4 regions of the Roseateles sp. GW823-FHT07B05 genome follow, and region 2 is predicted to be linked to each of the others. Evidence: predicted binding sites of a transcription regulator. Region 2 holds the regulator's gene; each other region holds the start of a gene.
What was found. The regulator LexA, encoded in region 2, represses DNA repair genes until DNA is damaged. The targets are predictions, from matches to a motif close to ACTGTATNNNNATACAGT.
Positions count from the first base shown of each region.

Region 1: a site for LexA is predicted at 1,999-2,016, ahead of imuA (translesion DNA synthesis-associated protein ImuA). Genes of this name have one in related genera too.
Region 3: a site for LexA is predicted at 3,154-3,171, ahead of imuA (translesion DNA synthesis-associated protein ImuA). Genes of this name have one in related genera too.
Region 4: a site for LexA is predicted at 3,121-3,138, ahead of AC1Q7O_RS22985 (putative DNA modification/repair radical SAM protein). Genes of this name have one in related genera too.

Region 1 covers NZ_JBXAGX010000005.1:433,357-439,113, forward strand. Annotated here, with positions in the region: gene AC1Q7O_RS14340 (Y-family DNA polymerase) at 1-1,214, opposite strand, end outside; gene imuA (translesion DNA synthesis-associated protein ImuA) at 1,144-1,983, opposite strand; gene AC1Q7O_RS14350 (SOS response-associated peptidase family protein) at 2,141-3,100, shown strand; gene AC1Q7O_RS14355 (hypothetical protein) at 3,121-3,483, shown strand; gene AC1Q7O_RS14360 (hypothetical protein) at 3,856-4,032, shown strand; gene AC1Q7O_RS14365 (hypothetical protein) at 4,282-5,463, shown strand.
Region 2 covers NZ_JBXAGX010000015.1:37-5,793, reverse strand. Annotated here, with positions in the region: gene AC1Q7O_RS23345 (MarR family winged helix-turn-helix transcriptional regulator) at 1-383, shown strand, start outside; gene AC1Q7O_RS23340 (organic hydroperoxide resistance protein) at 428-862, shown strand; gene AC1Q7O_RS23335 (esterase-like activity of phytase family protein) at 986-2,437, shown strand; gene AC1Q7O_RS23330 (asparaginase) at 2,438-3,355, opposite strand; gene lexA (transcriptional repressor LexA) at 3,438-4,106, shown strand; gene AC1Q7O_RS23320 (hypothetical protein) at 4,462-4,734, opposite strand; gene AC1Q7O_RS23315 (pyocin activator PrtN family protein) at 5,394-5,669, opposite strand.
Region 3 covers NZ_JBXAGX010000001.1:123,489-129,245, forward strand. Annotated here, with positions in the region: gene AC1Q7O_RS00590 (error-prone DNA polymerase) at 1-969, opposite strand, end outside; gene AC1Q7O_RS00595 (DNA polymerase Y subunit UmuC family protein) at 966-2,255, opposite strand; gene imuA (translesion DNA synthesis-associated protein ImuA) at 2,224-3,090, opposite strand; gene AC1Q7O_RS00605 (YciI family protein) at 3,259-3,645, shown strand; gene AC1Q7O_RS00610 (serine/threonine protein kinase) at 3,659-4,717, opposite strand; gene AC1Q7O_RS00615 (DUF2726 domain-containing protein) at 5,005-5,757, opposite strand, start outside.
Region 4 covers NZ_JBXAGX010000014.1:36,711-42,467, forward strand. Annotated here, with positions in the region: gene ptsP (phosphoenolpyruvate--protein phosphotransferase) at 1-1,758, shown strand, start outside; gene lplT (lysophospholipid transporter LplT) at 1,774-3,042, opposite strand; gene AC1Q7O_RS22985 (putative DNA modification/repair radical SAM protein) at 3,145-4,395, shown strand; gene AC1Q7O_RS22990 (TIGR03915 family putative DNA repair protein) at 4,395-5,162, shown strand; gene AC1Q7O_RS22995 (ATP-binding protein) at 5,186-5,757, opposite strand, start outside.

The DNA.
Region 1 (5,757 bases), on a different contig from region 2:
CGCATCACGAGTCGCCCGGAGCCAGCCACCTCGTCGCGGTCCCACCAGCCGCCTTCAACGCATTGCGGTCCCGCGAGCAGCTGCAGCTCGCCCTGGTAGACCGGCCGGTTGTTGCGCACAGCAAGCTTCAGCGGCTCGCGAAGCGTCCAGGTGGGTTGAGGGAGTTCGGTGCTGACCTCGGCCTGGCGCGGCAGGGGCTCGGCGGCGGGCTGCCAGTGCGCCATCCATTCCTGGCGGTGGTCGGCATGCACGACACAGCGACGCACCGCCTCGGGCCCCAGCCTCGCTGCCATGCGCTCCAGCACCAGCTGCGGTGACTCGGTGACGTCGGTGTCGTCCAGCAGCAGGGAGCCATTGCTGCCCGCCTGTTCGTGGACTTCGTTCGCGGTCAGCTCAAGGTCGCCGACCGGCGCGAGGAGTTCGACCTTGGCCAGGTGCTCGGCGAGCAGCCGGCACAGATGCTCGACGTCACGGCTCGGTTCGGCCGTCCCGATCGTGAGCTGGCCGCCCGTGCCGGCTTCGCGGGATCGCATCGTGTCGTGCCACCAATGCAGCGTCAACGCGGTCGCTCCGGCATGCCGGGCTGCCAGCCAGCCGCACATCTGCACCAGCAGTCGTCGTGCGCCCTGCAGCAGCGCCGGAGCATGCTCGACGCGGAAGGGCAGCTCCAGCCGGCCTTTGAACTGCTCGGGCAGCACCTCCCACGCATAGCCGTCGGGCTCGTACCCGTAGGCGCGGTCCAGCGCCTGACGCAGCTCCTTGCCGAAGCGCCGGGCCAGGCCGGCGCGCGGCAGGGCGCGCACCTGGCCCAGCGTGCGACAGCCGGTCTGCGCCAGCGTCGTCGCGTGCGGGCAGATCGCACTCAGGCTTTCCATGGGCAGTGCGTCCAGGATGTCCTGGAGCGGCCGGCGGATGCCGTCCTCCCGGTTGTTGCGCGCCAGCGCCAGGGCGGCCAGGCTCGTGGGCGCCCAGGCAACTTTCTGTACCGAGAGCTCGGCGGCTTCGGCGACCACACGGTCACGTAGCGCACGCTTGCCACCGAACAGGCGTGTGCTGCTTTCGACCTCCATCAAGACGGCATCCTCGACGATGGCGACACGGGGCGTGAACTGCAACGCCCAGGTGGCCACGGCCTGGAGGGCGTCAGGGCTTGGAGGACTCGGCGAACTCGGGTCGTTGGCGCACGGCGGCAACAGCAGGGCTGACCACAACATGGCTGGGCTCGATGGGCATGAGGCGGCTGGGGTAGCGCAGCCTCGGGGTCATGATCTTGCTGAGGCCACCGGGCATGGAGGTCAGGCGCAGCGTCTGCTCCAGCGGCACGCCCTTGCGCTTGAGCACGTCGACGGTGATCTGCCAGTCCGTGTCCACGCGCACCAGAACACGGAGTGGTGCCGCAGAGGCGTCTTGCGCGACGACTTCGGGGCGGCACAGGAAGACCGGCCCCTTGCAGCGACTGGCCAGGACCTGGAGGCGCCGGATCTGCTCGGCGCGCACCAGGGGCAACCAGGCAATGACGGCGCCGAAGCTGCCACCCTTGACGAGCTGATCGGTGGCCCACAGTCGGTCGCGCGGCGCGTCCACGTCGATCCAGACGAGCTGGCGCTCGTCGATACCCTCGTGGCGCAGTCCAGGGGCATGCGGCGCGAGCGGCGGGCCCACCAGCGCGACGCTCCGGCCGGCGGAGGTTTGCTGCGCGATGGCATGCGACAGCAGGCGCAGCTCAACGATGGAGAACTGGCGAACCAGCACCTCGGTCAACGATCCGCAAGGCCAGCCGCCCCCGGGGAGCTCGACGTCCAGCGTTGCAAATCCAGTCGGCAGCACCTCTGCCACCGGCCCGCCCAGCTGATCGCCGCGCCACAGCGCCGCCTCGACATCGTGAGGGAGCGACCCAGGCGCAGTGACGCCGGCGTTTTGAGTGGGAGAGGGCAGGCTGTGAGGCGGCGACGCCCCGTCCAGCCCGGCGGAGACGGGCAACATCGGAGTAGGCAAAATACTGTATGTGCATACAGTATATGCAGCCGTGTTCGGCGTCTAGTCGGGCATGACGCTGACTTGCGGGAGGAGTTGGCGGCCGCTGGAGTTGTGTGCGCCGGCGTGCGATAACTGGCCCATCGACTCGCAGGGACGTTCGCCCATGTGCTACTCCGCCCAGATCCGTGCCGACTACCGGGACTACACGCGCCTGTTCGGCGCCCATCTCAGCATCAAGGAATTCGTGCGGGTCTTCTACGGCCGCCAGGTGGCCAAGCTCAAGATCCCCAAGGCCCTGGAAGAGGCGTTCGAGCGGGACGCCACGACGCCAGAGGAACTGGAGATCAAGGAGCTAATCGATGCTTACAAGGCGGACCGGGCCATGGCGCTGGAGCAGGAGCTGTTTGCCCAGCGCAAGCGCCTGGCCGACGCCGAGCGGTCCTTGCAGACCAAGCAGACGAAGGCCGCGCTGGACAGCCTGCGCATCGCGCCGTCGAAGATTTCCAAGGCTCGGCTCGACCTGGACGACCTGCGCCGGACCGAACTGCTGGACCGCGACTCGCGCATCTTCCCAGGCGTCTACGCGCCGGTGATGGTCGTGCGTGACGGCCAACGCGTCGTGCTGCCCATGCGCTATCAATGCCGGCCGGCCGGGAAGCCTGCCGACTACGACGTCAAGTTCCCCGGCACTTACAACGCCCGCAGGGACAACCTCGAGGGGTTCTGGCGGGGCCAGTTCGGCCACACGCACGGCATCCTGCTCGTCGACACCTTCTTCGAGAACGTCAAGCGCCACGACATGGAGCACCGGCCGCTGGCGCCGGACGAGAAGCCGGAGAACGTGGTCCTGCAGTTCAACCCCAACCCGCCGGAGCTGATGTACATCGCCTGCCTGTGGTCGCACTGGAAGAAGGACGGCGAGCCAGACCTGCTGTCGTTTGCTGCGATCACGGATGAGCCACCGCCAGAGGTCGCAGCCGCTGGCCACGATCGCATGATCGTCCGCATCAGACCTGAGCATGTCGATGCTTGGCTGAACCCGGATCCGAGCAACCTCAAGGCGCTTTACGACATCTTCGATGACCGGACGCCGGCGTTCTACGAGCACCGGCAGGCCGCGTAGGCAGGCAGCGCAGGCGCGGGATGGGCAAGTACAAGCAAGCTGCCGCCAGCCAGGCCGGGCTTGGCGGACTCGGTGCGGGGAACGTCGTGTCGCTTGACGGTGGCAAGCGCCTGCGGATGGATGACCGGGTCGACTTCTGGCCAGGCACGCAGGCTTGGCAGACGGTGGTCGACGGCCCGGATGGTCCTGCCAGTGGCATCAGTATGACCAGCCTGTTGGCATGCCTGAAACGGATCCGCGAGGCCGAGGGGCGGCCTGTCGGGCCGCCACCGCCGCGGGCCGCTGATCGCAAGGTGATCTGCAACTACTGCGGCAAGCGCTCACGCAAGCGCATTGCATCCAAGCGGCCTCGCGTACAGGTACCTTGGCATCGAGGTAGATGACGCGCTAGAGATTTCGGAGTAGACGGAGATTTGAGAAGCAGCCGGCGGCCGATTCTGGCCAGGGCGGATCGGCCGCCTGCGACGGCTGCTATGGTGGTACCAGGGGTCGTCGAAGCTACCGCCCAGCTTCCCCGGTTCGACGCTTCGCCGCGAGTGGCAGCGTTGTGCCGAAAGCGGAAGGTGCGTTCCTAGCACTCACGGCAGGCGACCGTCGAAGGCACTTGGCAACGGATGCAAGGCCGCTTCGCCGTTTTCCCAGTTTTGTGTACGAATCGGTACATCAAACACGACCAATGACGCCGCATTGGGGGGCGTCCTAGGATCTATTCCATAGTCCAGTCGGATTCCCGGCTGCTCAACCTAGGACCTCAAATGATCCCGTTCTTCTTTGTTCCTTCGGCCATCACAGCCATCCTTGAATTGGTCGGCACCGTCGTCGTGACGACGGTGGCGGCTCGCGTCGCGTCGGACATCTACGACGTCGCGACCGACCGTTGCGATTCGGCCGCCTCCGGCCGCCCCTCCGGCTCCACCGAGGTCGCCAAATGAAGGCACTGGCGCAGTTTCTCCGTCTCCCGCAGGGCACGCCACTTCCCCTTGCGACGGTCGGCGTAATGCCATACGGCCGCAATAAGTCGGACGGTTCTCATGACCACCGCTATAACAAGGGCAACGACCGCACGCCGGCCCAAAAGCGTGGAGATGCCAAGCGGGGCGAAACTACCGCGGGGGAATGTTGAGCCATAGGATGGCGGCATAGCAAAGATGGCTAGAACCACGCATGCGAAGGCGGCCGGCATGGACTTGCTAGACCGCCTCTATCGAAACCAGATCCTCGTCCACCTCGTCATGGACGACGACGACCGGTTGTGGTTGCGACGTATCTCTTCGGACATCTGCGCCGCCATCGCCAACTACGGCTTGACCGGCGCCAGGGCAACGCGAATGCACCACAGGGTGCTTTGCCTACTGGAGGTCTACCTCGCGGACAGCTTTGATGACTTAGTTGCGTGGATGCCCGATGGCAAGTGGTCGATGCATGCAAGCATTGACCCAGGCCTCTATAGGAAGGTGTACCAATACAGGCAGAATCTGGTAGCTGCCCTGCTCGTCGCCTTTGCCGACACGGGCAATGACCTTGGCGATGGCGAGGCGGCTCTGACACTCGCTCTATCCTTGCTCGACGGATACCGCTCTGCTCCAGCCACCGTACGCCATCGTCTGCTGGAGCGATCAATGGCGATCGACTTTCCGGACGCCCCGCTCGACATCTTTGCCTGGCTTGCTGCGAGCGGCATCGTCCCTGCAGCAAAGTTCAGCACCACGAGTGCCGAAGTCGCCCCGACCGTCGAGGTGACCCTTCGCGCAGGGTCTTTATGCGAGTTCGAGATGTTTCGGTTCTTTGCCAGGGGCATGATGCACCTGGACGATGCGAGCTATGAAGCCCCCCTGGCGGACGTCGTACTCCGCACTGTGTCCCGGCACATTTCAGCTCGTGCGCGGAATCGCCTAGTACACGTCATGCAGGCGGAGGAGCGACGGCACCGAACGGCAGAACTCAAGAACTCGTTCGCTGTGTTGCTTGATCATCGCTGGCATGAGAAGGAGTATCTGATTCACTTTTTGACGCTGGCAAACGCCATGGCGCCGTACACCCGCGCAGCGCTGGACAAGCAGTCCACCGCGCTTACCGACATCGGCGCGGCGATGATGGCAGTGCGGAAGGTGAGAACCGTTCCGCTGAAGGCGCTCTACGCGGTGAGCGAACAGACATCTATCGCGGATGATGTCGCCGCCGCACTGAAGAGCCGCGGATTCGTCGTCCACGCCAGGACGGTTTACCGACGGCTGGGCGTAGGCTTTGCCGAGCATCTTGAGCACCTCGGCGGCTATTTCAGGCTACTCCAACGCTCCGGAGTCGTCTTTCCGGTCGAGCATGGCGACATATTCCACTATTACCAGGTCGGCGTGACGCTGTGAAGCAGCCGATCGTGGCCGGGCGCATGAGATGGCAGTGGCCGCCAAGCCGACGTCTGCTTCGGGCAGAGGCCGTGTGAAAACGAAGACTTAGGGCAACGCTGATCAAGTAGGCGATTTCGACGCTGCTTCGCGCGGACGCCTTACCTGTTTGAACAGACGCCTTTTTGCCCTGCTCATGCCGAGTGGTTCGGCCATTTTGAGGCAGCAAGCGCGCTGCGCCCCCACTGCAGACGCTCTCATGCCACCAGACTGACTGGCTGTACGAGCCCAACCTGCTCATCCTCGACCGTCTTG
Region 2 (5,757 bases):
CGATGACCAAGCTCTACAAGCCGCTGCTGGCCCCGCTGGGCCTGACCTACCCGCAGTACCTCGTGATGCTGGTGCTGTGGGAGAGCGACGGCCTGGCCGTCGGCCAGCTGGGGCAGCGGCTGTCGCTGGACTCCGGCACCCTCACGCCGCTGCTCAAGCGCCTGGAGACGCTGGGCCACATCGAACGCCGCCGCGCCCGGGATGACGAGCGCCGCGTCGACATCTTCCTGACGCCCGCCGGGCGCAAGCTGCGCCGCCAGGCGCTGGACATTCCCGGCCAGCTGGCCTGCGCCAGCGCCTGCGACCTGCACGAACTCGCGCTGCTGACGCAGCGCCTCCATGAGTTGCGCAGTCAGCTGACTGCGGCCACCGAGGCGGCCTGAAGCGCCTCACCTCTTCCCGTTCCCCCACCCCCAAGGAGCCCACCATGGCCATCGAAAAAGCCCTCTACACCGCCACCGCCACCGCCACCGGCGGCCGCGCCGGCACCGCCAAGTCCTCCGACGGCGCGCTGGACGCCGTGCTGACCACGCCCAAGCAACTGGGCGGCGACGGCGCCTTCGGCACCAACCCCGAGCAGCTGTTCGCGGCCGGCTACTCCGCCTGCTTCATCGGCGCGATGAAGGCCGTCGCCGGCAAGCAGAAGATCGCCCTGCCCGCCGAGGTCTCCATCACCAGCGACGTCGCCATCGGCCCGCACGCCAACAAGCCCGGCGCCTTCGGCATCCAGGTCGACATGAAGATCTCCGTGCCCGGCATGGAGCGCGCCCAGCTGGAAGCCCTGGTGGCCACGGCCCACGAGGTCTGCCCCTACTCCAACGCCACCCGCGGCAACGTCGACGTCACGCTGACCATCGTCTGATCGCGCGGCCCCGGGTTCCCCCGCTCACGCGAGTGCGGGGTGCCCCGGGGCGTCGTCACGGGGTTTTCACAAGCCCTGCCTAGCCTCCGACGCTCTTCAACAAAGCAACGTCCTGGGGGCCCCATGTTCTTCCGAGCTTCTCTGCTCACGCTGACCGCCATCGCCAGCGCCTCGGCCGCTGCGGCCACGTCGGTCAGCAACGTCAGCTTCATCAACGGCATCACCATCGCCGGCAACACGCTGGACCTGTCCAGCGGCAGTGACTTCGACCGCCGCGTCGGCTTCTTCTCCGACATCTACTACGACCGCGCCCGCAACGAGTGGTGGGGCCTGTCCGACCGCGGCCCCGGCGGCGGCACGCTGCCCTACGAGACGCGCGTGCAGCGCTTCACGCTGGACATCAACGCCAACACCGGTGCGATCTCCAACTTCCAGATCCAGCAGACCCTCAAGTTCACCAGCGCCGGCATCGCGCTGAACGGCCAGGCGCCCGCCACGCCCAGCCTGCTGGGCAAGTCCTTCGATCCCGAGGGCATCGTCGTCAACCCCGTCACCGGCAACCTGCTGGTCAGCGACGAGTACGGCCCCTCGGTCTACGAGTTCAACCGCAGCGGCCAGCTGGTGCGCCAGTACGCCACACCGGCCAACCTCGTGCCCAAGGCCGGCAGCAGCGTCGACTACAACGCGCTGGCGCCCGCCGGCAGCACGCCGCAACTGACCAGCGGCCGCGAAGGCAACCGCGGCCTGGAAGCGCTGGCCATCACGCCCGACGGCCGCTACGCGTTCGCGATGCTGCAGAACGGCACCGTCACCGACGGCTACGACGCCGCCTCCGGCACGCGCGGCCAGTACACCCGCATCGTCAAGTACGACACCGCCACCGGCGAGGCCGTCGGCCAGTACGCCTACCAGCTCAACAGCTCGGGCCAGGGCCGCGGCATCTCGGCGTTGGTGGCCATCGACGCCAACCGCTTCCTCGTGCTGGAGCGCAACAACCGCGGCATCGGCATCGGCGCCACGGTGGCCAGCCCCGACAAGAACGTCTTCGAGGTGGACCTGAGCACCGCCACCGACGTGTCCGGCCTCAACCTGCCCGCCAGCGGCGCGCTGCCGGCCGGTGTCATCGCCGCCGCCAAGGGTGCCAAGGTCATGGACCTGGACGCCAACACGCTGGCCGCGCTGGGCAACAAGTCGCCCGAGAAGTGGGAAGGCCTGGCCATCGGCCCGCAGCTGGCCAACGGCAAGTACGTCATCCTGGCCGGCACCGACAACGACTACAGCGTCACGCAGAACGGCACCGGCACGCAGTTCGACGTCTACCTGGACGTGACCAAGGCGGACCCGTTCGCCTCGTCCATCCAATGCCCCGTGGGCGTGACGACCGGCTGCTTCTCCACCGCCACCTCGCTGGGCGCCACGCTGACCAGCGCCTACCAGCTGCTGCCCGGCGTGCTTCACAGCTACACGGCCGACATCGCCGGCTACACGGCGCCGGTGCCCGAGCCCGAGACCTACGCGATGCTGCTGGCCGGCCTGGGCGTGCTGGCTTGGGCCCGCCGCCAGCGCCGCGCCTGATCAGCGCGCCAGCAAGGCCAGCATCAGCTCGATGCGGGCCTTGACCGGGCTCAGCGCGCCGGCCGACGGCAGCAGGCCGGGCAGGTCCATCACCGGCCCGGCATCGCAGCGCGTGCTGCGCAGCACGCGCACACCGGCAGCCTGCGCGTCGCGCAGCGCCGCCTCCAACGGTCGGGCCAGCGTGCCGTTGCCGGTGCCGGCGGCCACGATGCCGTCCACGCCCGCCGCCAGCAGCGCCCGCACGATGCGGCCGTCCGCGCCGGCGTGGTTCAGCACGATGTCCACGCGCGGCCAGTCCGCCGCCGGCACGGCGATGCGCACCAGGCCCAGCGCCTCGCCCGCGGGCCAGCGGCCCAGCACGCGCACGGTGCCCTCCTCCACGCGCGCCACCAGCGCGCCGTCCGTCGACTCGAACGCATCGACGCGGTAGCTGTGCGTCTTGCGCACCTGCAGCGCGTCATGCACACGCCCTGCGAACGCCACGACGACGCCCGCAGCGCCCGGCGTGGCCGCCACTTGCACGGCATCCGCAAGGTTCTGCGGCCCGTCCGGCACCAGCGCCGTCGCCGGCCGCATGGCCGCCGTCAGCACCACCGGTTTGGCGGGCGCCAGCACGCGGTGCAGCAGGTAAGCGGTTTCCTCCAGCGTGTCCGTGCCGTGGGTGATGACGATGCCGCCCACGTCGGGCCGGTCCAGCTGCGCCTGCACCGCGGCGGCCAGCGCCTGCCAGGTGGCGATGTCCATGTCCTTGCTGTCCAGCTGCGCCACCTGGTGCGCCTCCAGCCGTCGCCCGGCCAGCGTCGGCACGGCGGCCAGCAAGTCCTCCACACGCAGCTGCGCCGCCGTGTAGCCCACGCCATCCGCGGCGCTCTGCGCGGTACCGGCGATGGTGCCGCCCGTGCCGAGAATGACGATCAAGGGCTCAAGGGTTTGCAATTTTCGATTCCTGGATAAAAATACAGATACTGGATACACAACCAGCCCAACAAAAAGGCCGCCCGTGCAAGACCAACCCAAGCTTACCGCCCGCCAGCAGCAGATCTTCGACCTGGTCCGCCACGCGATCGAGAGCACCGGCTCCCCGCCCACGCGCGCCGAAATCGCCGCCGAGCTGGGCTTCAAGTCCGCCAACGCCGCCGAGGAGCATCTGCAGGCGCTGGCCCGCAAGGGCATGCTGGAACTGGTAGGCGGCACGTCCCGCGGCATCCGGCTCAAGTCCGACACGCTCAGCGCCGTCAACCGCGCCCGCCAGTTCAGCCTGCCCATCCCCAGCCTGTCGCAGCTGACGCTGCCGCTGATCGGCCGCGTCGCCGCCGGCGCGCCCATCCTGGCGCAGGAGCATGTCGAGCAGACCTACACCGTCGAGCCCAGCCTGTTCGCCAAGAAGCCCGACTACCTGCTCAAGGTCAAGGGCATGAGCATGCGAGACATCGGCATCCTCGACGGCGACCTGCTGGCGGTGCAGTCCGCCAAGGAGGCCCGCAACGGCCAGGTCGTCGTCGCCCGCGTCGGCGAGGAAGTGACCGTGAAGCGCTTCAAGCGCGGGCCTGCGGGCATCGAACTCCTGCCCGAGAACGCCGATTTCCAGCCCATCCTCGTCAGCGAGGACGAGCATTTCAGCATCGAGGGCCTGGCCGTCGGACTGATTCGTGGACAAGGGTTCAATTGACCCCGGTTCGATGGAAATGAAAAAGGCCCGTGTCACCGACACGGGCCTTTCGTTTTGGGTGGGCCGGGGTCACTTGAACCCTGCCCGCAAACCCGCATGGCTATTGGGTTTTCACTTGATGGCCTTGACGAGTTACCCGGAAAGTTACCCGGTCAGTGCGCCGCGTGACCTCGCTGCAGGGCACTTCAGGTGTGCCAGGATTGTGATTCCTGGGCATCGAGCGGGCCGCCCACTGGCGTGCGGTCAACCGGGTAACTTTCCGGGTAACTGGCCCAAACCGGGTAACTTGGCGCGCTGGAAACCGGGTAACTCTGCCAAGCGACTCCCGCGCATGCCGCGTGCACCTGACTCGAAATCAGGCGTCCGCGTCCCCAGTCTGCGCCGGCTCAGCACCCATCGGCCGCGCCACCGATGCGAGCACGCCGTGAAGCCGCTCCAGGTCCAGCGTCGCCCGCAGCAACTTCAGCTCAAGCAGCGCGGCGAGGTACTGCGGCACCCACTCAGGGATGGGCGTCAGCCCCTTGCGCCAGCGCCAGGCCGTGTTGGGGACGAGACCCGTGCGGCGGGTGAAGTCAACCGCCTTCCAGCCCAGCTCCTCTAGGCCGGTGTCGAACTGCTCCGGTGTCATCGCTTTCCTTCCTGCCCGCTTGGGGCTTCAACCGCTACGCTGCAAGCAGCGTAGCGCATCACTCAAAGTAGATCAAACAGCAGATTAATCTACATTTATTTAACATAACGCCGGTTGTCGACATTCGCGCAGAGGTGTTGTCCACACCCCCACCGGCTCGCAACCCGCATGCCTATTGGCATCGCGGCCGATGCTCACAAATGCAGCACTTCTAACCCCGCCGCTATTTCGCACAATGTAGATTGTGCGCGCAAGTTATCCACAGGCGGCGCGGCGCGACTTCAGACCTACATCGCCCGCCCGCTGCAAAAGTCGCGGGGACAGCGGGGACACGGGGACAAGCTCTGCAAGCCATTGATTCAAAAGAGAGATATTGTCCCCGCCTATTGTCCCCGCTAGAAAACAGGCGGGGACAAAACGGCGCCTGATTGCCTGATTCACGCCGTTTCGTCTACTCCTGTTCACTTTGGCCATGCCGGGTCACTGCTGCGCTGCGCACTTGGCGTTTCGGCCGAACACGCCGACCCCGCCGAAACAATCGCGCGAATGTAGATTAATGCCCGTGTGGCGTTGGTCAGCGCGGCTCACCTATTGGCCGCGCGTTTGGCATCGTCGGCAGTGGCCAAGCGGCAGAGCGTCATCGGCCTATTGCTGCGGCGCTAGGAGCGTGCGGCGCAGGCCAGCTGCGCAGCCTCCTTGATCGCTGCGGCGCGACGGTCGTCGATGTACTGGGCCAAGTCAGCCAGGTGGACGCCCTTTGCGCTCTTCTGAGTGCCAGGGTCGATGCGCACCACGGGCAACCTGATCTCGCCGAGGGCTGCCTTCCTGAGGAACTTGTCGGCACTCAGGTGCGGGAAGTAGTCCCGCGCGACAACGTCGACGGGGATGACCGCCCGACCGTCGTATTGGGCCATCAGGAGGAACGCCGTATTCATGTCTGACCCTTCGCGTTGCGCAACGTCGATCCGCGAGGGCAGTCTAGGGCTACGCTGATTAAGGTCTGCCTTCCGGGTTGATCTGGTG
Region 3 (5,757 bases), on a different contig from region 2:
CTCCGCCGCGCACAGCTGCGAGATGCGGTAGCGGCTGCGCAGATGCCGCTCGGCATTGGGCTGCAGGTCGAACCCGCATTCGGCCACCGTGCGGCCCAGCCGCGTGGCGGTCATCACGTCCTGCAGCGCCTTGCGCGAGCGCACGTGGAAATGCACGTCGCCGGCGGCGACGAGCGGCAGCGCGGTGGCGTCGGACAGCGACTGCAGCCGCTGCAGCCACAGCGCGTCGCTGGCCTCGCGCAGCAGCTCCACGGCCAGCCACGCGCGGCCGGCAAAGTGGCGCAGCACCCAGTGCGCCGGCGTCATCAGGTCGGCGTCGCTTGCCTCGCGCGGCAGCACGAGCAGGGCCAGGCAGTCGGCCAGCTTCTCGGGCGCGAGCTGGCGAAAGTAGAGCGTGTACTCGCCCTTGACCGGGCTGGCGCGCCGCAGCCGCGTGATGAACTGGCTGAGGTTGCCGTAGCCGTTGAGGTTCTGCGCGATCAGCACGAGCTTGAAGCGCGGCGTGCCGGTGTCGTCGCGGACGAGGAACTCGCTGCCGATCAGCAGCTTCATGAGCTGCGGCTGCTCGATGCCGTCGACCGGTTCGCCGGCCTCGGTGGCAGCCTCTTTCAGCGCGTGGTGCGCCGCCTCGCGCATCTCGCGCAGCTGCTTGTGCGCGCGCACGACGCCGGCCAGCGAGCATTCGTCGGTGATGGCCAGCGCCTCGTAGCCTTGCGTGACGGCGCGCTCCACCAGCTCGGCCGACTCGGACGCGCCGCGCAGGAAGCTGAACGCCGTCAGGCAGTGCAGCTCGGCGTAGCGCGGCAGCTCGCGAGGCGGCGGCTCGCCGGGCCGGGCGGTTGGGCGCGGCGCGGCCGAGGTGTCGAACGCCTGCGCGTCGGCCACGCGGCGCATGTCGGCGTCCGACGCGAAGCCGAGCCGGCGCAGCTCGTGCAGGTGCTCGTCGCGGTCGGACTGCGGCGGGCTCATGCGAACACCCCGTGCAGGAACCAGCCCGACGCGTCGGATTCGGTGGCCGACAGCCGCTCGTGATAGACCCACAGCAGCCCGCGCGCCGCGCTGCGGTAGACGTAGTAGTCGCGCGTCTGCAACTGGCCCGGGCCTTCCCACCAGCCGGCCTCGATGCGGTGCGGCCCGCTGATGCGCGCCAGCGCACCGGCGTAGACGGGCTGCTCCCGCGCATCGCAGCGCAGCGGCAGCGGCGGCTCCACCAGCCAGGTGGGCTGCGGCCCGGGCGGCTGGCGCACGGGCGGCGACGCGGGCGCGGGCCAGGGCTGCCAGCGCTGCATGCGGTCCAGCCGGTGGTCTTCGTGCAACCGGCCTTCGCAGACACGGCCGGCACCCAGCCGCACCGACAGCCGCTCCAGCAGCGCGTGCGTCGTCGCACGCTCGGCCGGGTCGGACGGGCCGGGCAGCAGGCTGTGGCTGCCTTCCTGCAGCGGCAGCACCGTGTCGGCGCTGAGCGTGATCTCGCCGGCCGGTGCGGCCAGCGTCGTGCGGGCCAGGTGCTCGCCCAGCAGCCGGGTCAGCCGCGCGAGGTCACGCGTGGTGTCGGCGGTGGCCAGCGTCAGCTCGCCGCTGCCGGCCACGTCGCGGGCGCACATCGCGTCGTGCTGCCAGGCCAGCCGCAGCGTGCGCACGCCGGCATGGCGCGCGGTGAGAAAGGTGCAGAGCTGGCGCAGCAGGGTCTCTGCAAAGCTCAGCAGCACGGGCGCGTGCTCGACGCGCCAGGGCAGCTCCAGCCGCGCGTCGAAGCGGTCGGGCAGCGTCAGCCAGTCATGTGCTTCGGGCAGGTCGCCGTAGGCCCGGTCCAGTGCCACCAGCAAGGCGGGGCCGAAGCGCCTGGCCAGCGCCGGGCGCGGCAGCCGGCGCAGCTCGCCCAGCTGCGTGCAGCCCAGCCGGGCCAGCATCGCGTGGTGCGCGTGCGCGGCCGTGAGGGCGGCCAGCGGCAGGGCGTCCAGCCGGTCGGCGAGCCGGCCCTGGCGGGGCGCGCCGGGGCTGCGTGCCAGTGCCAGCGCCGCCAGCGCGGTGGGCGCCCAGGCCATCGCGCCCAGCGCCAGGCCGGCCTGCGCAGCGTCGGCCTGCAGTCGCAGCCGCAGCGCGCGGGCGCCGCGGAACAGCCGCAGGCTGGCCGACACCTCGGCCACCACCGCCTCCTCCAGCCGGGCGACGCGGGGCGTGAAGCTCAGCGCCAGCCAGGCCAGGGCGTCATTCCCCGCTGCATCAGGCGTGCAGCACAGCGCGAGCCAGCGCATCGGCGCGCTCCAGCGGAGGGGACGCCGGCGCAGGGGCGGGCGAGGGCGCCGGGCCCGGTGCCGGCAGGGGCTTGCGCTTGGCGGCCGTCAGCAGCGGCTCGACCGCACCCGGCACAGCGGGCAGTTCCAGCCAGCCCTCGTGCGCCGGGCCGCGGCGCTTGAGCAGGTGCACGTTCAGCGCCCAGCCGTCGCCCGGTTGCACGACGAGGCGCAGCGGCGCGGCCGAGGACTGCTGGCCCGCGCGCTCCGGCCGCACGAGGAAGGCGGGCGCGTCGGAGCTCAACGCGCTGACCTGCAGCCGCCGGATCTGCTCCGGCCGCGCCTGGGGCAGCCAGGCCAGCACGGCCACGCGCGACTTGATGGCCTGCTCCGCGGCCCACAGCGCTTCAGCCGGCGTGGCGGCATCCACCCAGATCAGCGCGGACGGCGGCAGCCCCAGCGCCTGCAGGCCGGGCAGGTGCGGCGCGTGTGGCGGGTTGATGAGCAGCAGCGAGCGCAGCGCGGGCTCGGCGGCACGCGCCCGGCGGCCCGGCGCGGCGGCGGGCAGCGCCTGGCCGGCCCACCAGCGCTGCAGGGCCGGCGCCAGCAGCCGCCACTCCAGCACGCCGAACTGCGGCGTCAGCAGCTCGGTGACGGCGCGCAGCGGCCAGCCACCGCCGGGCAGCTCGCCGTCCAGCGCGGCAAAGCCGCTGGGCAGCGTCGGCGTGGCGGCGGCGCCCAGGCTGCTGCCACGCCACAGCCGGCCTTGCAGCAGGGCTTCCAGTGAGGGCTGGCCCGGCGGCGGATGGCCCGGCGCGGGTGGGCTGGCATAGGCGGTGGCGGGAGCGGACAACATGGCCGTGCAGACGGAAAACGGAGACAACGGGGGAAGAAAGCGGAGCCTGGATGAGACCACAATACTGTATACATATCCAGTATTTTCCGACTATCCACCTCGGTCGCCCGCTAGCATTCCTGTCCTGGGTGCCGCGCGTCGCCCGCGCAACTTCCAGGAGATTTGCCGATGCCGATGAACGACTACCTGGTGCTGTCCCGTGGCCAGTGGGACGAAGACGCCAGCCCGCAGGCCGTGCAGGCGGCCATCGATGCGTTCTACGTCTGGTACGAGCGGGGCCTGGTCGAGGGGCGGCTCAAGCCCGGCAGCCGGCTGGAGCCGGGCTGCCGCGTCGTCGCCAAGGGCGGGCTCATCACCGATGGCCCGTTTGCCGAGACCAAGGAGTGGGTGGGCGGCTACTGGTTCATCGTCGCCGAGACGCTGGCGCAGGCGGCGGCCATCGCGGCCGAGAACCCCTGCCTGCAGTTCGGCCTGACGATGGAGATCCGCCCGCTGGACGGCACGCGTGCCGACGTGACGGTGGCGACCAACGAGACGCCGGCGACCTGGCGTTAGGGGTGGTGAGGCGTCAGGCGAACCCGTCGCCGTCGAAGTTCACCTCGTCCTCGTCGCGCGCCAGCGTCGGCGGCGCGTCCTTGGGGCGCATGGCCTCCAGTTGCTCGCGCAGCTTGGCCACCTGGTCCAGCCAGTAGTTGGGCGAGCCGAACCACGGGAAGGCCAGCGGGAAGGCCGGGTCGCCCCAGCGGCGGGCCAGCCAGGCGCTGTGGTGGATCATGCGCATCGTGCGCAGCGGCTCGATGAGGCGCAGCTCGCGGTCGTCGAACTCGGCGATCTGCTCGTAGCCGTCCAGCACGGCGTTGAGCAGCTGGCGCGCGGCATCGGGCTCGCCGGGCAGCAGCATCCACAGATCCTGCACGACCGGGCCCATGACGGCGTCGTCCAGGTCGACGAAATGCGGCCCGCGGTCGGGCGTCCACAGGATGTTGCCGGGGTGGCAGTCGCCGTGCAGGCGCGTCAGCGGCAGGTCCGGCAGGCTGTCGAAGGCGGCCTGGATGCTGTCGATGCAGCGGCGCGCGGCGTCGTCCCAGCTTGCGGCGATCTCGGGCGGGATCGCGTCGTTCTGCATCAGCCAGTCCCGCGCCGCCTGGGCCGGCGCGGCGCTGGCCCAGGACAGCCGCGCGGTGAACGGCCGCTGGCGACCGACGCCGTGCAGCCGCGCCAGCAGCCGGCCTATCCAGCGCAGCACCTCGGGGTCTTCCAGCTCCGGCCCGCGCCCGCCCTGCCGCGGCGTGACGGCCAGGCGCTGGCCCTGGTAATGGAACAGCGTGGTGCCGCCGTCCAGCACCCACGGCGCGGCGACGGGCACCTCGGCGGCGGCCAGTTCGGCGGCGAAGGCGTGCTCTTCCAGAATCTGCGCGTCGCTCCAGCGGCCCGGCCGGTAGAACTTGGCGACGCCCACGCCGCGGCCGGGGCGGTCGTCTTCCAGGTGGACCTGCAGCACGCGGTTCTCGAAGGAGTTGAGCTGCAGCATCCGGCCGTCGGCGCGCAGGCCGGCGGCGTCCAGGGCGTCGAGCATGAACTCCGGCGTCAGGTCGCCGAAGCTGAGGTCAGGGGTCGCGTGGTGCATCCGGCGAGTGTCGCCGGGATGGGGGCCTGCCAACCCCAGGGCAATGGGTCGCGTTGTGGCCAGAAAGCCCGCGAGCAAGGCGCAAAGCGGAGCCGGGTTGGACACCCGGCGAGCATTTGCAACGCCGCGCGCGGGCTCTCTGACCACAACCCGAAGGGAACGCCCGCCGCCAGGGGCCACTCGGCGTTACGCCACTTGCCCGCACACAGGTGCTGGCGGCGCGCCGCGCCTTGATTGGCCCCGGGCGGCGGGCGTTCGCGACCCATTGCCCTGGGGTTGGCAGGCCCTTAGCGGCGGCGGGGGCGCTCGGTCGCGTAGCGCGGCGCGTCGACGACGACGCCCACGATGTCGTCCATCATGGCTTCCTCGTCGGCATCGTCCAGCACCGGCAGCGTGCGCGGGTTGAAGCGCGCTGCATCCAGCTGGCGCTGCGGTGCGCGGCGCTCGGCCGGCGGGCGATGCGGGTAGGGCGACTGCGCCCGCGGCTGGCGCGGCTCGGCATAGCCCGGTGCCTCGTTGCCGCCGAAGACGCCGGCGTCCTGCCACAGCGGCAGCGGCTGCGAGAACTGGCCCCAGTCGCTGCCGAACTCGTCGTCGCTGGCGCGGCGGCGCGGCAGCGCGGCGGTGGCGGGCGGCGCCGGCAGCGGGCCGCGCGGGTTGCTGCCCTGCGGCACCAGCAGCTGCAGTTCAGCCACGCTGGGCAACTGGTCCATTGCGCAGCGCAGGTAGCGCACGCGGCAGGCCGACAGCACGGCATGCTTGATCTGCAGGCTGCGCGGCGTGACGCCGCGCTCGCCTTCCAGGTCGATCGCGGCCAGCACGCGGCCGTTGGGGCTGCAGACGGCAAACGTCACGTGCGAGGCGCCCAGCAGGTCGAACCAGTAGCGCACTTCCTTGGCCTCGGTCGGCTGGCAGAAGCGCACCAGCGGCAGCTTGGACAGCACGACGTGGTGGGGCAGCGCCTCGCGCAGCAGCCGGAAGACACGCCGCTCGTCGGTCGTGAACACGGGCCTTGCCGTGAGCGACCACTCTCCGGGAAG
Region 4 (5,757 bases), on a different contig from region 2:
ATTGCGGTCTCGCGTGGCGTGGCCATCGGCCGCGCGGTGCTGGTGGCGTCCAGCCGTGTCGACGTCGCGCACTATTTCGTTGCGCCGGACCAGATCCAGGCCGAGATCGCACGCCTGCTGCGCGGCCGCGACGCCGTTGCGCGCGAGCTGGAGACGCTGAAGGACGAACTGCCAGACGACGCGCCGCACGAACTGGCCGCGTTGCTGGACGTGCACCTGATGCTGCTGCACGACGAGGCACTGACCGGCAGTGCCAGCCAGTGGATCGTCGAGCGCCACTACAACGCCGAGTGGGCGCTGTCCGCCCAGCTGGAAGTGCTGGCGCGCCAGTTCGACGAGATGGAGGACGACTACCTGCGCGAGCGCAAGGCCGACCTGGAGCAGGTCGTCGAGCGCGTGCTGGGGGCGCTGACGCACGAGGAGGGCGGCGGCGCCGTGCCCGTCACGGCGCGCGACTTCGGCGGCGAGGACCCGCTGCTGCTGGTGGCCGCCGACATCTCGCCGGCCGACATGATCCAGTTCAAGCGCAGCGTGTTCCGCGGCTTTATCACCGACATCGGCGGCAAGACCTCGCACACGGCCATCGTCGCCCGCAGCATGGACATCCCGGCGGTGGTCGGCACCCGCGAGGCGTCGCGCCTCATCATGCAGGACGACTGGGTCATCATCGACGGCGATGCCGGCACCGTCATCGTCAACCCGTCGCCCATCGTGCTGGAGGAGTACCGCTTCCGCCAGCGCCAGAGCGAGCTGGAGCGCGCCCGCCTGGCGCGGCTGCGCCACACGCCGGCCGTCACGCTGGACGGCGAGCACATCGAGCTGCACGCCAACATCGAGATGCCGGCCGACGCCGAGGCTGCCGTCGGCGCCGGTGCCACCGGCGTGGGCCTGTTCCGCAGCGAGTTCCTGTTCATGAACCGCGACGGCGAGCTGCCCAGCGAGGAGGAGCAGTTCATCGCCTACAAGGCCGCCGTCGAGGCGATGAAGGGCATGCCGGTGACGATACGCACCGTCGACATCGGCGCCGACAAGCCGCTGGACCGGCTCAGCGTTTCCGAACTGCGCCACGAGCATGTGCTGAACCCGGCCATGGGCCTGCGCGCCATCCGCTGGAGCCTGGCCGAGCCCAGCATGTTCCGCCAGCAGCTGCGCGCCATCTACCGGGCCAGCGCCTTCGGCAAGGTGCGGCTGCTGATCCCGATGGTGGCCCACCTGGCCGAGGTGCGGCAGATCATCGAGACCCTGCGCAAGGTGCAGCAGCAGCTGACCGATGCCGGCCACGCGTACACGCGCGTGGAGCTGGGCGTCATGATCGAGATCCCCGCCGCCGCCGTCATGCTGCCGCTGCTGCTGCGCCACGTGGACTTCGTCTCCATCGGCACCAACGACCTGATCCAGTACACGCTGGCCATCGACCGCGCCGACGAGGCCGTGGCCCACCTCTACGACCCCTGGCACCCGGCCGTGCTGCAGCTGATCTCGCAGTCCATCGCGCAGGCCCGCGCGGCGGGCAAGGGCGTCAGCGTCTGCGGCGAGATGGCCGGCGACCCCGACTTCACCGAGCTGCTGCTGGCCATGGGGCTGCGCAGCTTCTCCATGCACCCGTCCCAGATCCCGGCCGTGAAGCAGCGCGTGCTGCGCTCGGACGCGCAGCGCCTGGCGCTGGCGCTGCCGCGCCTGCTCGACAGCGAGGACCCGCGGGCGGCGGCCGAGAAGGAACTCGCCGCCGCGCGCAGCGGCAGCGCGGCGGTGCACTGACGCGCGCTGCGCGCCTCAGGCGCGCGAGCGCCGGTCCACGCCGATCAGCGCCAGGATGGCCACCGCCACCAGCACGCCCAGCCCGCTCAGCGTCACGCCGATCGCCACCCCCGCCGCCTCGCAGCCGGCGTAGACGGCCAGCATCGCCAGCACGCTGAGGTTCTCGTTGAAGCCCTGCACGGCGATGGAGCGCCCCGCGCTCAGCAGCGTGGCGCCGCGGTGCTGCAGCAGCGCGTTCAGCGGCACCACCATCGCGCCGCCCACGGCGCCCACCAGGCACAGCACGGCGGCGGCCAGCGCGAGGTCGTGCACCTGCGCGACCACCGGCATCAGCAGCCCCAGCGCCACGCCGGCCCACAGCCCGTGCCGCGCCTGGTGCAGAGCCAGCCAGCGGCCGGCCGCGCCGGCGCCGGCGATGACGCCCACCGCCACCGCCGCCTGCAGATAGGCCGCCTGGCTCAGCGGCAGCGCCAGTGCCTCGCCGGCCCAGCGCAGCACGGCGAACTGCAGCGTGGCGCCCACGCCCCAGAACAGCGTCGTCGCGGCCAGCGACAGCCCGCCCTCGCGGTCGCGCCACAGCATGCGGTTGGCGGCGCGGAACTCGCGCACCAGCGTCGCGGCGCCGTGCGACGCGCTGCGCTGGCGCCGGCCGCTGTCGGGGATGCCGGCGTTCAGCGCGCTGCTGGCCGCGTAGATCAGCAGCAGCGCCGCCAGCGAGCCGGTCAGTTTGTCGGCCGGCAGGTCCCAGCCGTCGCAGAAGAAGGCCAGCGGCGAGCCCAGCCACAGCGGGCTCACCAGCAGGCCGCCCAGCACCGCGCCCAGCAGCGCGGCGGACACGACGCTGATCTCTATCCAGCCATTGGCCTTCACCAGCGCCTCGGGCGCGGCCAGCTCGGTGATGAGGCCGTACTTGGCCGGCGCGTAGGCCGCTGCGCCCAGCCCGACGACGGCCAGCGCGGCCACCGGGTGCAGGCCCAGCACCATCAGCGCCAGGCCGGCGATCTTGACGAGGTTCATCGCCGCCATCACGCGGCCCTTGGCGAAGGCGTCGGCCAGCGGCCCCACCCAGGGCGCCAGCACGACGTAGGCGGCCATGAAGCCCACCTTCAGCAGTGGCGCCCACCAGGGCGCGAAGCCCTGCTCGAGCAGCAGCGCGATGGCGACGATGAGCAGCGCGTTGTCGGCCAGCGCCGACGCGAACTGCGCGCCGATGACGAGGCCGAAGCCACGCGGCAGCGCGGGGGGGCGGCAGGGCGCGGCGGCGCTGGAGGTCGTGGCGTGCACTGGCGCCGCACTGTGGTGGCGGCGCGTGAATCGACGATGAAAAGCCGTGACGGCGGCGTGACGATGTGCGGTCTTGGTGCTGTATGCAATTACAGTATCCGCATGGAAGTTCAGGACAAGCTCGCCATCCTGGCGGACGCCGCCAAATACGACGCCTCCTGCGCCAGCAGCGGCACCGAGAAGCGCCACTCGCGCGACGGCCAGAGCCTGGGCTCCACCAGCAACGGCATCTGCCACGCCTACACGCCGGACGGTCGCTGCGTGTCGCTGCTGAAGGTGCTGCTGACCAACTGGTGCGTCTACGACTGCCTGTACTGCATCAACCGCAAGAGCAGCGACGTGAAGCGCGCGCGCTTCAGCATCGACGAGGTGGTGCAGCTGACGCTGTCGTTCTACCGGCGCAACGTCATCGAGGGGCTGTTCCTGTCCAGCGGCATCATCCGCACGCCCGACTACACGATGGAGCAGGTCATCGAGGTGGCCCGCCGGCTGCGCGAGGAGGAGCATTTCAAGGGCTATCTGCACCTGAAGACCATTCCCGACGCGTCGCCCGAGCTGGTGGAGCGCGCGGGCCGCTACGCGGACCGGCTGTCCATCAACGTCGAGCTGCCCAGCGCGCAGAGCCTGCAACACCTGGCGCCGGAGAAGGACGCCGCGGGCATCGAGCGCACGATGTCGCGCATCCACCTGCGGCTGCAGGCCGCACGCGAGGCGAAGCGCGAGGCCCAGGCAGTCCGCGCGCTGCCCGGCGCGGCCGCGCGCACCGCGCCGCCGCCGCGTTTCGCCCCGGCCGGGCAGAGCACGCAGCTCATCGTCGGCGCCGACGCCTCCGACGACCGCACCGTGCTGCAGCTGTCCAGCCGGCTCTACACGGGCCAGGGCCTGCGGCGCGTCTACTACTCGGCCTACAGCCCCATCCCGCACGCCAGCCGCGCGCTGCCGGCGCAGGCGGCGCCGCTGCTGCGAGAGCACCGGCTCTACCAGGCCGACTGGCTGCTGCGCTTCTACGGTTTCCGGGCCGACGAGATCGTCACCGACGCCGGCTTCCTGTCGCTGCAGCACGATCCAAAGCTGGCCTGGGCGCTGGCCCATCCGGCGCAGTTCCCGCTGGACGTGGACCAGGCGCCGCGCGAGCAGCTGCTGCGCGTGCCGGGCCTGGGCGTGGGCTCGGTGGACAAGCTGCTGGCCGCCCGCCAGCACCGCCGGCTGCGCCGTGCCGACCTGCTGGCGCTGGGCCCGCTGGCGCGCAAGGCGCTGCCCTTCGTCGTCGCGGTGGACCATCGCCCCCGCCCCGCCGACGTGCAGGCCCTGGCGCGGCCCGCGGCGGCGCCGCAGCAGGTGGCGCTGTTCTGATGAAGCTGCCGCTGCGCTACCCGGCGGACTGGGATGGTTTTGCCGCGCAGCTGCCCGCGCTGCTAGCGGGTGACGGTGCCGGCTGGACGCATGACGTCGGCGCCCAGGCCGGCCTGTTCGGCGAGGCGGCGGCGACGGAAGCCGGTGAGGCCGCCGCGTGGCGCGCACCCGCCGGTTGGGACGCACTGGGCCGGGCGGTGGCCATGCATGCCGACGACGACCGCTACGCGCGCCTGCTGGCCTTTGCGCGCCGGCTGCAGCGCGAGCCCGGGCTGTGGGCCGACGTGCTGGACGCCGACCGTCGCCGGCTGCAGTCCATGGCCCGCCAGGTGGGCCGCGAGATCCACAAGATGCATGCCTTCGTGCGCTTTCGCGAGGTGGCCGACGCGCAGGCGCCGGGCGGCCGGCGGCATGTGGCCTGGTTCGAGCCGGTGCACCACGTGCTGCGCGCGGCGGCGCCGTTCTTCGTGGACCGCTTCGCGCAGCACGCCTGGGCCATCCTGACGCCGCTGGGCTGCCTGCACTGGGACGGCCAGCGCCTCACCGGTGCCGGCCCCGCCAGCCGCGAGGACGCGCCGCCCGAAGACGCCGGCGAGGCGCTGTGGCTGACCTACTACCGCAGCATCTTCAACCCCGCCCGCGTCAAGGTGGCGGCGATGAAGAAGGAGATGCCGGTGCGCTACTGGGCGCAGATGCCGGAGACGCAGCTCATCAGCGAGCTGATCAAGGACGCGCCGCGGCGCGAGGGGCGCATGCGCGGAGTGTGACGCACGGCGGGGCGAGGGGCTCGTCAGCCTTTTTCGAAGAGCAGCGCCAGCTGGCTCGCGATCAGCAGCTCCTGCCGCGTCCAGGCCCGTGTGGCGCGGGCGTCCACCAGCCACAGCGCGCCGGCCAGCTGGGCGCCGTCGTACAGCGGCACCTCGATGCGCGCCTCGGCGGCGCCGGCCAGGCCGGCCAGTTCGGCGTGGCAGGGGTGCAGCGCGGCGTCTGGCAGCGCCAGCGGGGCGCCGTGGCGGGTCAGCAGGTCCAGGTAGCGCGGTTGGGCATCCGGGGTGAGGCCGCCCGGGCCCAGCGGCCAGCGGATGACGCTGGCCAGGCCCAGGATGCGCGTGCTCGCCGCCTTCAGCTCGGCGAGCGCCTCCGTGGGCGGCAGCGTGGCCAGGCGCTGGCGCTGGCCGCACAGGTGCAGCAGCAGCTCCTCGGGCGTGACCGGCGCGCCGGCTTCCTCGGCGGGCGGCGCCGCGAGCGTGGTGCGCGCGGGCAGGCTCAGCCGCTCGATCTCGGACTGCAGGGCCAGGTGTTGCCAGAGGTGGTCCAGCGCGCCGGGCGCGTCGCCCTCGGCCTGCAGCAGCTCGGCCAGTT